DNA from 3 places in the Synechococcus sp. WC101 genome. Region 1 is predicted to be linked to each of the others. Evidence: riboswitches for the same ligand, from Rfam matches in the RefSeq annotation. Region 1 holds a riboswitch; each other region holds the start of a gene.

What was found. A riboswitch is a leader RNA that binds a small molecule or an ion and turns the genes downstream of it on or off. The one in region 1 is predicted to bind cobalamin.
Region 2: it holds a riboswitch for cobalamin, as region 1 does, so the genes downstream of both, NW809_RS03915 (sirohydrochlorin chelatase) here and NW809_RS01525 (TonB-dependent receptor) in region 1, are expected to answer to the same signal.
Region 3: it holds a riboswitch for cobalamin, as region 1 does, so the genes downstream of both, metE (5-methyltetrahydropteroyltriglutamate--homocysteine S-methyltransferase) here and NW809_RS01525 (TonB-dependent receptor) in region 1, are expected to answer to the same signal.

Annotation. Positions count from the first base shown of each region.
Region 1 covers NZ_JANSHG010000011.1:14,578-19,111, reverse strand. Annotated here, with positions in the region: gene NW809_RS01535 ((2Fe-2S) ferredoxin domain-containing protein) at 1-137, opposite strand, end outside; gene NW809_RS01530 (DUF1636 domain-containing protein) at 147-533, opposite strand; gene NW809_RS01525 (TonB-dependent receptor) at 604-2,547, opposite strand; cobalamin riboswitch at 2,587-2,728, opposite strand; gene NW809_RS01520 (DUF1565 domain-containing protein) at 2,820-4,534, opposite strand, start outside.
Region 2 covers NZ_JANSHG010000034.1:3,259-7,792, reverse strand. Annotated here, with positions in the region: gene NW809_RS03925 (PAP/fibrillin family protein) at 1-243, shown strand, start outside; partial or broken gene NW809_RS03930 (PAP/fibrillin family protein) at 1-97, shown strand, start outside; gene NW809_RS03920 (hypothetical protein) at 240-1,148, opposite strand; gene NW809_RS03915 (sirohydrochlorin chelatase) at 1,260-2,300, opposite strand; cobalamin riboswitch at 2,330-2,466, opposite strand; gene NW809_RS03910 (heavy metal translocating P-type ATPase) at 2,595-4,534, opposite strand, start outside.
Region 3 covers NZ_JANSHG010000121.1:680-5,213, forward strand. Annotated here, with positions in the region: gene moaC (cyclic pyranopterin monophosphate synthase MoaC) at 1-1,019, shown strand, start outside; gene NW809_RS09045 (MoaD/ThiS family protein) at 994-1,257, shown strand; gene NW809_RS09050 (molybdopterin synthase catalytic subunit) at 1,258-1,743, shown strand; tRNA gene NW809_RS09055 (tRNA-Arg) at 1,777-1,851, shown strand; cobalamin riboswitch at 1,866-2,071, shown strand; gene metE (5-methyltetrahydropteroyltriglutamate--homocysteine S-methyltransferase) at 2,477-4,534, shown strand, end outside.

The sequences.
Region 1 (4,534 bases):
TGAAAGAGCTCATAGAGCAATGGCCCAAGACAGTCGATGTGAGCCGGGATCCCTTCGTAGAGAGTTATCCAGCCAGTGGGGGAAACCTCCTGCCAACTCTGGTTTAGAGGCGTGATCCAGGGGCTGAAAGCGGCCATAGGTTGCTCCTATTGGACTGGTGGAATGCGGGCAATCACCCCCTTTTTAAGAGGGCGCTCTGCCCAGGGCAGGACGCCATCGGGCTTTGTCAAATACAGCTTCGCTGTTTGCAAGATTGGCTCTACGTCTTGGGGATCGAGATCTCCAAACACGTAGGTCATCTTTCCAGGGGCTGCCAGGGCAATCACGCAGGCATGGCTGCAGCCGCTCATACAGGCAACCGGCTTAAGCTGCAATTGAGGATTGAGCACCTGCGATTGCAAGGCAGCCAGGAGCATTTCTCCTTTGCTAGTCCCTTCTTTTTGGCCGTTGACCCAGCGAGATCCACAGGTGGTACAAACCCAAAGGTAATGTTTGGCCTCAGCTTGAGTCGAGATTCTGGTTGAGATCGTCATACAGTTGCTTCCAAACTAGAAGCACCCTACAAATGGCTAGCCAGGGAGTTAAAAACAGCCTGAGATGTCGCTAAAATTGCCCCCGCAGGTTCACCCTCAGCGTGCGACCAACGCCGGGATAGCCGGGGAAGACTTCATACTGCTCGTCTAGCAGGTTGTCGATCCCCATCTCTAGGCTTAGGTCCTCAGTCAACGGGATCCCTCCTCGCCAAGCTACGGTGGTGTAGCCTGGCAGGGATTCCGTGTTGGTGTTGTTGGTAAAAAAGCTCCCAATGTGATGGACTAAAATTGAGCTGTGCCAGCCTTGCTCGTGACGGTAGGTCAGGCCTAAGTTCAGGCTATCGGCTCCCACAAAGGCTAGCTGCTTGCCAACTGTAGCTGGGTCAAGGGCGGCGCGGATGATGGGATCATTGAGGGTGTAGTTGGCAAAAAGCATCCAGTTTTCCCCCAGCCGCACATCCAAAGCTGCCTCCAGGCCGGTGTATTCAACCAGCCCAATATTTTCATAGGTTCCTCGGCGCGGCCCAAGGCTGACAAAGGTGATGCCATCGCGGATGCGGTTGTGGGCAAAAGTCAAGCGCAGCAGGCCAAAATCTCCCAAGGCTTGATCTAAGCCAATGTCAAAGCTTTCCCCTCGCTCTGGGCGGAGATTGGGGTTGCCATCCACTTCAAAAAAGCCGCGCAGCCGAAAGAACAATTCCGAGATCAAGGGGGTGCGAAAGCTGCCGGCGTAGCTGGCCCTCAAGGTAGTTCCCTCGGCAACTGCCCACCGGATCCCCACAGCCGGCGAGGTGGCCGAGCCGTTGGCCAAACTGCTGAAGTCCTGACGGATGCCCAGGTCGAGGTGGAACTGGGGATCCGGGCTGTAGTCCAGGCGGGCAAACAGGGCCCCCTGGTTAACCGTATCGTCGTAGTTGATATTGGCAGAACCCCTGGCAAAAGAAAAAGTCGTATTGCGGGCTGAGATAGAGCGATAATCTGCCCCCAAAACTCCCTCTAGGTTTTCGCCGGCCTGCCAAGCATATTGAAGCTGGGATCCCCAGCCATTGCGCAAGATGACGTCGCGGGATCCCTGGCTTTGCGGAGCGCTGAAGCGGTAGTTGAGATCGTCCAAAAAGACTCTTGCCTGCAGGGATCCTGTTTCCTGAGTCCACAGCCAACTGAGATCCAGCAGCAGATCGTTGGTGTTTTGCTCTGCGTCGGGAGAGGGAAACTCTACACTGCCGGGCACGCGAAAGGCTTTGTTGAGGTAGAGGGCGTTGGCTGTTAGGACTTGATCTTCGGCCAGTTGCCAGGTGAGCTTGGCCTGCAAGTTGTGGTACTCCACCGCCGAGTTTTCCCGCCTGCCTGACTTGCCCAGCCGCTCAATGGCAAAGGGAAAGTCGTTGTTACTTTGCAGACGGCGATAGCTGAGCACCCAGCCCAGATCCTGGGCTTGGCCGCGACTTTGGATCCCTTGCTCATTGAGACCGTAGCTGCCGACCGCCGCTTCCAGCACCGTCTCCGTTTCTGGCTGCGGCTCCACCGTGACGATGTTGATCACGCCGCCAACGGCGTCTGAGCCGTACAGGGTAGAGCCGCCGCCGGGGGAGACTTCAATTCGCTCGACGACATCGGTGGTGATTTGCGAGAGGTCAAACCCCCCGAAAAAACCCAGATCGTTGAGAGGGCGGCCATCCAAGAGCACCAATACCTGCGCCGTTCGCGCCCCTCGCATGAATTGAGAGCTAAGAGCTCCCAACTGAGTTCCCGCTGTGCCATCGCTGAGGATCCCGGGCAAGTAGCGCAGGGCTTCCTGCACCGTCCTTGCCCCTTGCTGGCGCATCTGCTGGCGGGTGATGACATAGACTGGGCGGGAAGACTCTCGCAGCAGGCCGGGACGGCGAAACGGGGTGGTGACGGGTTGATTCAAAATCTCGGCGCTGAGGCCGGTATCCAAGATTGCCTGCCCCCAGGCCGGGATCCCCAAACTCAAGATCCCCAGCCCAAGGCTGAGACATACAGTTACTTTCATCCGGTTGCTCCTGCTTCCGTGCGACGCGGAAGGGCTAAGCTTTGAGCCAAAGCCGCAGGCGGGCATCCTGACTGAGGGCCTCAGCCCATCACAGTTGCGGCACAGCGCCGGATTTGCACCGGACTTTCCCCATTGCTTGCCCTGGCTGATCCCCAGGACAACCTGACGGCACGGCTTTCCTCCCCATTGCTCTGGAAAAAGCCGTGCTAGGCATCATACATTCCCTGCTGGGGAGTTCCTATCCTGCCGGGGGGGATCCCTGGGCAGTGAGGTCAACGGAAGATCATCTCCGCCACCGCGTCAAAGCCGGCGTCCAACAGCCGATCCAAGACTGACTGGGCCTGGCTGCGGCTGTCGTAGAGGCCGGCCTGCAGCACCCTCCTGCCGTTGAACACGGTCTCCACCGCTTCGGGGACGAGCTGCCGCAGCCGCTGCAAATCGTCGCTGCCCTTGGGGGTCACCAGCACACGAAAGCGGGTGGCCGACTCTGCTGGGGCTACCGCCGGTTCTGGAGCCGCGGCAACGGGAACAGGGGGGGTTGTTGGGCTGCTGCCCGCTTGTCGGCGAGCCGGGGGTGGCAGGAGGGTAGTAATATCCGTGAGAGGAGCCACAGATTGCTGGCGGACGGGAGTGGCAGGAGCAGGCTCAACCGGTTGGGCAGGCGTGGTGGAGCCATCGGGGGTGAAGGGGACGGCAACAAACTCCTGGGGTTGAGCGCCTGCCGGCTGAGGGGGGGCACTGGGCAAAATGCGCCCTCCCGATCCCGCTGCAGGAGGGGGAACGGGGGCAGTCGATTGGGGCACCGTCACCACCGGCAAGGTGGGAGAGGCCGCCGCCGGCTGGGGATCCCTGCTGGGAGCCGGAGGCTCGGCCTGCGGAGTTGTGGGCAGCGTCAAGCCGCCTGCCGCAATGGGTGGCGGGGCGTTGCTGGGCAGCGCAGCCACCGTGGTCTGGCCGGCCAGATTCAGTTCCCCTTTGGTTTTGCCGGCCAGTTGGTTGCCGTTGGCGTTGAGGCGCAGACCGCGGGTGGCGTTGAGGATGTCGTACTGGCCGTTGCCCTCAAAAATGTTGTTGCCCGGCTCCGAGGCCGTGCCCAAGTCTGGCTGGGCGTTGGTGATGGCCGTGAGACCGGTTTCCAAGTTGCGGGCGATGAGATTGTTGCGCAGGATGGGACGGGCGCTGCCGCCGACAACAATGCCAGTGCGGTTTTGCAGGATGCGGTTGTTGCGCACAATCGGCGCCGAGCGCTGGTCGATGGTGAGGCCAAAGCCGGTCTCTTGGAAGAGGTTGTTGACAATGGTGGGCTGGGAGGTGCCCAAGACGGAGATGCCGTTGGCCCCGTTTTTGTAGAAGCGGTTGCCTTCTATCCAGGGGTTGGAGGCGCCGGCGATGAAAATGCCGTCGTGGATGCTGCCCACAAAGCTGTTGTTGAGAATGCGCGGGGAAGCCGATTCTACCCAGAGGGCGTAGCCGCGCCGACCCTGGTTGCGCAGGGTAACCCCCCGCACCTCTGAGCCGGTCTCTGCCAGCAGGGCAACGTTTTGCCGGGCCAAGGTCGGGCTCATGTAGGTGCCGCCGCCATCGATCAGGTAGCCCTCTCCCAAGGTGGACTCGTCCCCGCGCAAGATAAGGCCGGCCTTGAGGCGGATGGGGAAGACTTCGCCGCTTTCTGCGCTGTACACCCCCGGCAGAAGCTGGATGATGCTGCCGGCTGGCGCCCGGCTGATGGCATGGGTGATGGTCTTGAAGGGGTTGTTGCGGGATCCATCCCCTTGGGTATCGCTGCCATTGGCGGCATCCACAAAAATGGCGGGGCGGTCGTCCGGCAGCGGCGGCGCTTGGGGCAGGGCCTGCTTCTCCAAAAGGCCGGTGTCCAGGGAAGTTTGCGCCCAACTGGGATCCCTTCCTGCCGCCAGCAGTAAGCTGGTGCTCAACAGCAAAGAGGTGGCCAGTCGCGTCAGCGTCGCGGAGCCGTGACGCTGCAACC
Region 2 (4,534 bases), on a different contig from region 1:
GGTCATTTTCGAGCGCTTGGTGCTCGGATCCCAGGCCTTGATGAGCTACGAGATCGAGAGTTTTCTCTATCTGCTCGAGCGGGATCCCAAACGGATCCCGGCGGTGCAGATCGACGTTCGCCGCCGCGAGCCAAGGGGTTGGCTGGATATCACCTATCCTATTTGGATGAGGACCTGCGGATTGGGCGTGGCAGCGAAGGGAGTGTGTTTGTCCTGCAGCGGGTGAGCCGAGGCTGCGGCTAGCCGGAGGTGCCAGAGAGTTCGGCGGCGGCAATTTCAGAAGCAGTCGTCTTGGGAGTTAGGGTAGAGCCTATCTCCCAGAGGGTCTGCAGGGCGCGGTAGGACTCCCGCAAAGTCCGCAACTCCTGCTGGGATTGCTCCAGTTGCCGGGCCCATTCCTCCTGTTGGGAGCGCAGCTTTTGGTTTTCGGATTTTGTGCGCTGCAGGAGGCGCTTAAGTTTTTGCTGCTGCTGCTGGAGTTGGGCCCGCTCGGCTTCCGACTGCTGCAGTTGGATCCCTTGCCGTTCCAGCTCTATTTTTAGGGTGGTAACTTGCGATTGAAGTTGGCGGAGCCTGTGGCGCAGTTCCCGCTCTGGTGTGGGTTTGGCCGGTTTGGAGTTTGGGGAAGAGGGCGGGGATGATGTTTGGAGATTTTGCAAGTGCCGTTGCAACCGTTGGGCTTGGGCCTGCAGAACTCGGCACCGCTGCTGCTCGCTGCGCAGTTGCGCTTGGGGGCGTTCGCAGGTTTGGATTTCGGCTTTCACCTGCTGCTTGGTGCGGTCGAGGATCTTTTGGTGGCGGAGCTGGGTTTGGCGGATCTCCTCAGCCACTTGCAGAGGACGCGGATCCACTTCGGGTTGCCGCGGCCTACCACCGTGATCGGCAGGATCGAAGGGAGACACAGCCGCCAACAGCGATTCTCGAAAGTCAGGCCAGGAATGCGACTGCAGACCCATCTGAACCAGCCGCCAAACCCCGTAGGAGGCCCCAATTGCAGCCAGGAGCCCAGGGATCCCGGCCAAGGACAGGGAAACCTTGGGCAGGGTCGGCAGGATCTGATCCAGCAGGCCCACCACCAACGCGAAGACAAAGATCCCGCTCCCCGCGGCAGCGGCACCTGAGACCCAAGAGGAGCGGGAGAACATCATCGTTTCTGTTTTTTCGCTAGCAGAACCACCGGAGCAGGAGAACCAGAGGTCAGGTTCACAGATCGCCTGCCTGCATCTCAGTTTATCCCGCCGGCAGCCTCTGTTTCTCGCTTAGGGCACTTGCCAAGCCCGCTGGTGGTAGCTCTGCAATTCGGCCCAGGGATCCGCTGCTGCTGCGGGGGTATGGCCGTGGTTGTGGTGATGGTGAGAGTGATGGTGATGGGATCCGTGCCCGTGATGGTGGTCATGATGCTCGTGAGGGTGGTGATGGCTGGATCCAGCTCCAACCTCTGCGCTCACGGCCAGGCGAAACTTGCACAGGTGGCAGTTCATCGGGGTTTGGCCCTGCAGGGCTTCCTGCTCCAGTTGCTGCAGGCTGTGCAGCACCGTATCCACAAGGCCCAATTCCGGCAGCATCAGCCAGTCGATTTCCGGCTGTCGTTGTCGTTGTTTCTCCACTGCCGCCTCGATTTTTTTCACCAACACCCCCGTAAACAGAAAGTAGGGCAGCACGATCACCCGACGCGGCTGCCAGGACGAGGCCCGCTCCAACCCCACAGGCAGGCGGGGATGGGTAATGCCGATAAAGCAGGTCTCCACAGCGGCAAACCCGGATCCTTCCCAAAGCAGCCGAGCCAGTTTACAGGCTTCGGCATTGGCCTCAGGATCGCTGGAGCCGCGACCCACAAATAGGAGCACGGTTTCTGCCTCTGGGATCCGCCGCGGTTGGGCAGCTATCAGAGCAGCCAATCGGTCTCGCAGCAGTTGCAGGATCTCGATGCGGATCCCCAGCGGCCCACCGTAACGAATGCGCAACTGGGGATAGAGGGCCTGCAGGCGATCCAGTTCCATCGTCACATCGAACTTGTTGTGGCGGGCCCCAAACAGCAACAGCGGCAGGGCCACGATCTCCTGCCACCCTTGGGCCAAGCACTGCTCTACCCCCTGGGCAATGGTTGGCTGGGTCAGCTCCAGAAAGCAGGGGATCACCGGTCGATGGGGAGTGAGGGATTGGTAGACTTGGGCCAACTCCAGAAAGGCTTGCCGCCCTTCAGGGTCGCGGGATCCATGGCCGATGAGCAACAGGGGCAAGGCAGGAGAAGAAAACTGCCCAACCGCACGGGGAGGGGAAAAACTGAGGACATCCAACACAAAAAACTCCGTTCCTTGTGAATCGCAAGGGGTACAGGACAACGGCAGGTGGGTGTTCTGGCTGAGGGAGGGATCCCATCACAGTTGCGTCACAGTGGCGGATTTGCACCGCGCTTTCCCCAGTCTGCCTGAGCCTTTTAGGTTAGCTTGCCGCTTGTCGTTCACCAAGCCCCCTGGGGGGGATGTCCTTGTCTGCCAGAAGATAGCCCTGAGGCATGAGCGGTACGGCAGACTCATGCTCAAAGGGCAGCAAAACTGTTGCCGCGCTAATCCCCCTTGCCCCTGGGAGAAGGCCTAACGCCGGCCTGCCGGTCTGTGGGCTCGAAAGTGTCGCAGGCGCAGGGCATTGGCGACCACCGAAACGGAACTCAGGGCCATGGCCGCCCCCGCCAGCATGGGGTTGAGCAGCCAACCGGTGAAGGGGTAGAGCGCCCCGGCGGCAATCGGGATCCCGAGCGTGTTGTAGATAAAGGCGAAGAAGAGGTTTTGGCGGATGTTGGCAAGGGTGGCGCGGCTAAGTTGAATGGCGGTAACCACGCCCCGCAAATCGCCGGATATCAGGGTAATGTCGCTGGCGGCTATGGCCACATCGGTGCCCGTCCCGATGGCGATCCCCACATCGGCTTCTGCCAGTGCCGGCGCATCGTTAATGCCATCTCCCACCATCGCTACCCGGTGGCGGGGCCGTCTGAGCTGGCGAATATAGGCTGCCTTTTGCTCAGGGCGGACTTGGGCGATCACCCGGCGAATGCCTGCCTGCCGAGCAATGGCCTGGGCGGTGGTGGGGTTATCCCCGGTCAGCAGGATCACCTCCAGGCCCATCTCCTGAAGCTGGCGCACCGCTACAGGGGAGGTGGGTTTAATGGGGTCGGCAATGGCCAACAGCCCCACCAGACGGTGGGATTGCGCCACGCCGATCACCGTTTTGCCCTGGCTTTCCCAGGTCTGAACCCGCTCCAACCAAGAGGGATCCCAAGCGATCCCCATCGCCTGCAACCAGCTCAGCCGACCGATGCCGACCCACTGATCCTCCACCCAGGCTTCTGCCCCCTCGCCCACTTTTGCCTGAAAGTGCTGGGCCGGCGGGATCGAGATGCCTTCGGCTTCGGCTTTTTGCACCACTGCCTGGGCCAGCGGATGTTCCGAGTGTTGTTCCACCGCTGCTGCCAGGCGCAACAGGGCTAGGGGGGAAGATCCTGGCGTCCAGATCTCGGTGACGCTGGGACGGCCCTCGGTGAGGGTGCCGGTTTTGTCCAGGACGACTGTGCCCAGGCGATGGGCCAGCCATTCCAGGCTTTCGGCCCGCTTCACCAGGATCCCCAGTTCTGCCCCCCGCCCCGTCGCCACCATGATCGAGGTGGGGGTGGCCAACCCCAGCGCACAAGGGCAGGCGATGATCAGCACCCCAATGGTGTTCACCAAAGCCAGCGTCGGATTGCCCGCCAGCCCCCACCAGAGCACAAAAGTTAGGATGGCTACCCCGATCACCGCCGGCACAAACCAGGCCGTCACCCGATCCGCCACCTGTTGAATGGGAGCTTTGGATCCCTGGGCCTCCTGCACCAGGCGCACGATCTGGGCCAGAAGCGTATCTTTGCCCACCCGCCGCGCTTCCATCACAAAGCTGCCCGTCTGGTTGAGGGTGGCCCCGATAACCTCATCTCCTGCCGACTTGCTCACCGGCAGGCTCTCGCCCGTCACCATCGACTCGTCCAGGCTGGAGGATCCTTCCAGGATCACCCCGTCTACTGGCACCTTCTCACCGGGGCGCACCCGGATGCGATCCCCCACCTGCACCGCCGCAATCGGGATATCCTGCTCCACCCCGTCGCGGATGACCCTTGCCGTTTTCGGCTGCAGCCCGATCAGCTTGCGAATGGCCTCGGAGGTTTGCCCCTTGGCCCGCTGCTCCATCCATTTGCCCACCAGCACCAGGGTGACGACCACCGCCGCCACTTCGTAGTACACATCCGGGTGCAGGCCCTGCTGGTGGAAGAAGTTGGGAAAGAGGGTTGGAAAAAGGGAGTAGAAAAAAGCGGCGCTCGTTCCCAAAGCTACCAAGGTATTCATATCCGCCGAGCGTCGCTGCCAAGCCGCCCAGGCGCCACGATAAAAAGGCTGGCCCACCCAAAACTGCACCGGCGCCGTCAGCAGCAACTGCAACCACGGATCCTGCAGCCAGGGGGGCAGGCCGGGGATCTCCCGCCCCAGCATCATCGGCAGGGATCCGATCA
Region 3 (4,534 bases), on a different contig from region 1:
CGGTGTCTTTGCGAACGGCCACAGCACGGGCAAGAGTTCAACTGCCACCTGCTCTCAGATCCTATGTTGTTGGCCAAGATATCCACCTGAAAAAAGGACCGGTATTTCAGACAGCAACCATTGCCGGTACAATGGCTGTTAAAAGAACTGACCAACTGATCCCCTTTTGTCATCAGATCCCTGTTGAAGACTGCACCTTTGATATCACAATTGATGATCACTTGCTTGTAACCATCCACTGCACTGTCAAGACCAGCGCTAAGACAGGGGTTGAAATGGAAGCTCTCTGTGGTGCGGCAACAGCAGCGCTGACAATCTATGACATGTGCAAGTCGGTGTCGCCCCATATCTGCATCCAGGAGACCCGCCTAGTAACTAAGTCCGGCGGCAAAAACGCCCTCCTGGAACGTCCCCTCTATGGCTTGGTGCTCACAGGGGGACGTAGCAAGCGCATGGGTCGCGATAAAGCGCTGCTGAACCCTTTTGGCAAACCCCACGCCGCCTATCTCTATGAACTGCTGCAGCCCTACTGCCAGCAGGTTTACTTGTCAGCGCGTGCCGGTCAGTGGTCGGGCACAGCTCTAGAGCTCTTGCCCACACTACCAGATCTAGTAGAAAGCGTTGGCCCGATCAGTGGCCTATTGACTGCCTTGAATACTCATCCTGAAGCTAACTGGTTGGTTGTTGCCTGTGATCTACTGAACCTTCGGTCAGAAACAATCCAAAAGCTGCTGGATCACTACCAAGCCGAAACAATCGCAACTTGCTATGTTAACCCCGAGCGCGGCTTCCCGGAAGCTCTTTGCGCCATCTATACTCCTCAAGCTGCAGCGGTACTAGAAAGGGCTTACGCGGAAGGGGTGTACTGCCCTGTGGAAATCCTCAGCAGGCAGCCCTGCACCCTAGTTACCCCCAACCATGAGGTCGAGCTCATGAACGTCAATACCGCCGAGGAGTATGCCACTTTCCAATCAGTTTGGGGTAGTTGCAGCCATGGTAACTCAATCTGTCCTAAGTAAGACCGTAACAATTCAATATGTAGCAGTGCTGCGGGAACAGGCTCAGCGGAGCAGCGAAGTGCTGCAAACCAGTGCAGCAAACTACCTAGAGCTCTATCAGCAGCTGCAAGCAAAGTATGGATTTTCGCTAGCAGCGGATGACGTTAAGGTTGCTGTCAATCATGAGTTCTGTGACTTGACTATGCCGATAGATGAAGGTGCCTTGGTAGTTTTCATTCCACCAGTTTGTGGGGGCTAAATGCTGCGTTTTCTAATTGTGGATAGCACCATCCAGCCAGCTGAACTCAGTCGTTTGCTCGTCAATAACACAGCGGGTGCCTTAGTAACCTTCGAGGGCTGGGTACGCAACCACAGCCAGGGCAAACCTGTTCTCAGCTTGGAGTACGAAGTCTACGAGATCCTTGCCCAGAAGGAGGGCGAGAAGATCCTCCGAGAAGCCCACGCCAAGTTTGGCCTCTGCGGTGCTGTTGCCTGTCACCGCCAGGGTCATCTTGCAATTGGTGATATTGCGGTTTGGGTTGGTGCTACAGCTGAACATCGCGGCGCCGCTTTTGCTGGAGCACGTTACATCATTGATGCAATCAAGGAGCGCTTGCCCATTTGGAAAAAAGAGTACTACTGGGGTGAGCCGCCGCGTTGGGTTTTGTGTCAGAAAGCAAAGCCTTTGTTCCAGCAATTCCATAAGAACGCTATTGCTCGGCAGCCTTGCGGCGATACCCCCTAGCCTCTCTGCTAGTATCAGTGAGGTACCTGACCTGGGGCTGTAGCTCAGCCTGGATAGAGCAAGCGCCTCCTAAGCGCTAGGTCGGCGGTTCAAATCCGCCCAGTCCCGCTAAAACCAGTGATAGGATAAAGTCTACTGTCGGTTCTGACGGGGATCAGCCGTCAGAGGCAACGGGGAAAGTGCAGTGAGAATCTGCCGCTGTCCCGCAGCTGTGAGCCGGTTTTGGACTTGGGATCCCTAGTTCGTTGTTGCAAGAGGCCTTGAGACGCAAGCCAGCCCCTCCAAAACTGAGCAAGTCAGAATGCCCGCCGGCGGTTTTTCCACAGTTCACCATATCTGCGAGGTACAGATATGCTCCCCATTTTGACGTTAGCCCGTTCCCGTCTCGAAGTTTTTTCATCGGCCTGCTTACGGATTTTCGACGCTCTCGGATCGTAGGCACTCAGTCAAAAGCGCGGACAAGAGAGCTGAGCAGTTAGCTCAGGGGCAGCTAGGAGGACGGTTGCTCGCTTTGGTTGCACAAAAGAGTCCTCTGGGCATCCCCCTGTGCAGAGTGGGCAAGCCGCCAGGGTGAAGGAACGCCTTGACAGCTCCGGCAGGTTTCCTGGCCTAGGGAAAACCTTCTGCCGGGATGCCACCGATAGGCATGTCGGCGGCCATCTCTTGCTGCCTAGGTTGGATGACAACTGGCGGCAACCTCAATTACCGAATTCGATTCAGGACAAGGTACCTTATGGCCATTGAAACTCAAACCCTAGGCTATGCCCGCATGGGCAAGCGCCGCGAGCTGAAGAAAGCCCTGGAGGCCTTTTGGGGCGGCACCCTGGAGGCGGAAGCCTTGTTGGCGACGCTGCAGGATCTGGAGAGTCAGGCCTGGCGAACCCAGCGACAGGCCAACCTCGACCACATTGCCGTAGGAGATCAAACCCTCTACGACCACGTTTTGGACTGGGCCACCTGGCTGGGGCTGATTCCCTCCCGGTTTCAGAGCTTATCAGGCCTGGAGCGCTACTTTGCCATGGCGCGGGGGCAGGAGGGGCTGCCGGCCTTGGAAATGACCAAGTGGTTTGACACCAACTACCACTACCTGGTGCCGGAAATTGAGGCCGACGCGATCCCTCAGGCCCATTTCGACGACTTCCTGGCCACGGTGCGACGGGCGCAAGGGATCCTAGGAAACCGCACCAGCCCCGTCCTCCTCAGTCCGGTTACCCTTCTTGCTCTAAGCCAGCGCTCTGGCGAGTTGCGGGGGGATCTGGAGAAGCTGCTTCCTCTCTACAGAGAACTCTTGCAGGAGCTGCAGCGCCTGGGGATCCGGGAAGTGCAAGTCCATGAGCCCATCTTGGTGACCAGCGAAGGCAAAAGTCTTCAGGAAGCGGTGGAGCAGACCTACCGCTGGCTTGCAAGCGTGGGGATCCCTCTCCACCTGGTTACCTACTTTGACGACTTGGGGGAGACTTACCCCTGGGCGGTGGAGCTTCCGGTAGCTGGCCTCAGCCTCGACTTCACCCGCGGCCACAACCTGGAACTGGTCAGAGCCCACGGCTTCCCCGCCGACAAGATCCTGGGGGCGGGGGTAGTGGACGGGCGCAACGTCTGGCAGATCCAGCCCAAAGCCGTTCTGGCCACTCTGCAAGAGCTGCAAGCCCTAGCCCCCAACCTGCGGGTGCAGCCTTCTTGCTCGCTCCAATTTGTGCCCCACGACGCTGCTCTGGAAACCCACCTGCCAGAGCCTTTGCGCAATGTTCTCAGCTTTGCCGAGCAGAAGCTGGCCGAGGTGGTTCTGCTGGCCCGCACCCTCAACGGCGAAGACACCGCCGCCCAGCAGCAGGAGCTGGAGCAGCAGTGGCAGGCCTTCCAGGACTTCAATCCCCCCAACTCTACAGTGCGCCAGGCCTTGGCCAACCTGACGGCGCAGGACTTCCAGCGCTCCCTTCCCTACGAGCAGCGTATAGGCCGGCAGGTCAAGCTGCCACCGCTGCCGACCACCACCATCGGCTCTTTTCCCCAAACCCCCGAAGTCCGGCAGTGGCGGGTCAAGTACAAAAAGGGCGAGATCTCCCAGGCCGAATACGAAGCTGCCATCGACGCCGAAATTGCCAAGTGCATCCGCATCCAAGAAGAAATTGGCCTGGATGTGCTGGTGCATGGTGAGTTCGAGCGCACCGACATGGTGGAATACTTCGCCCAACAACTGCAGGGCTTTGCCTTTACCGAGCACGGCTGGGTGCAGAGCTATGGCAGCCGCTGCGTGCGTCCCCCCATTCTCTACGGCGACGTGTCTCGCCCTCGCCCCATGACGGTGCGGGAGTTCAAGGTGGCCCAATCTCTGACTCAAAAGCCGGTCAAGGGGATGCTGACAGGGCCGGTAACCGTGCTCAACTGGTCCTTCCCCCGCGTTGACGTTTCCCGTCGCGAGCAGGCCCTGCAAATTGCCCTGGCCCTGCGGGCAGAGGTGGCCGACTTGGAAGCTGCCGGAGCCGCGATGGTGCAGGTGGACGAGCCAGCGCTGCGAGAGGGGCTGCCCTTGAAAAAAGAGCGCTGGCCAGAATACTTAAGTTGGGCGGTGGAGGCCTTCCGCCTGACTACCGCTGGCGCCAAGCCCGAAACCCAGATCCACACCCACATGTGCTACTCGGAGTTCGGGGACATCATCGAGCACATCGAGCGTCTGGATGCCGACGTCCTCTCCATCGAAAACAGCCGCAGCAGCAACAAAACCTTGCTGCAGATTGCCCAAGCCGGCTATCGCCACCAGGTAGGCAACGGCGTTTACGACGTTCACAGCCCG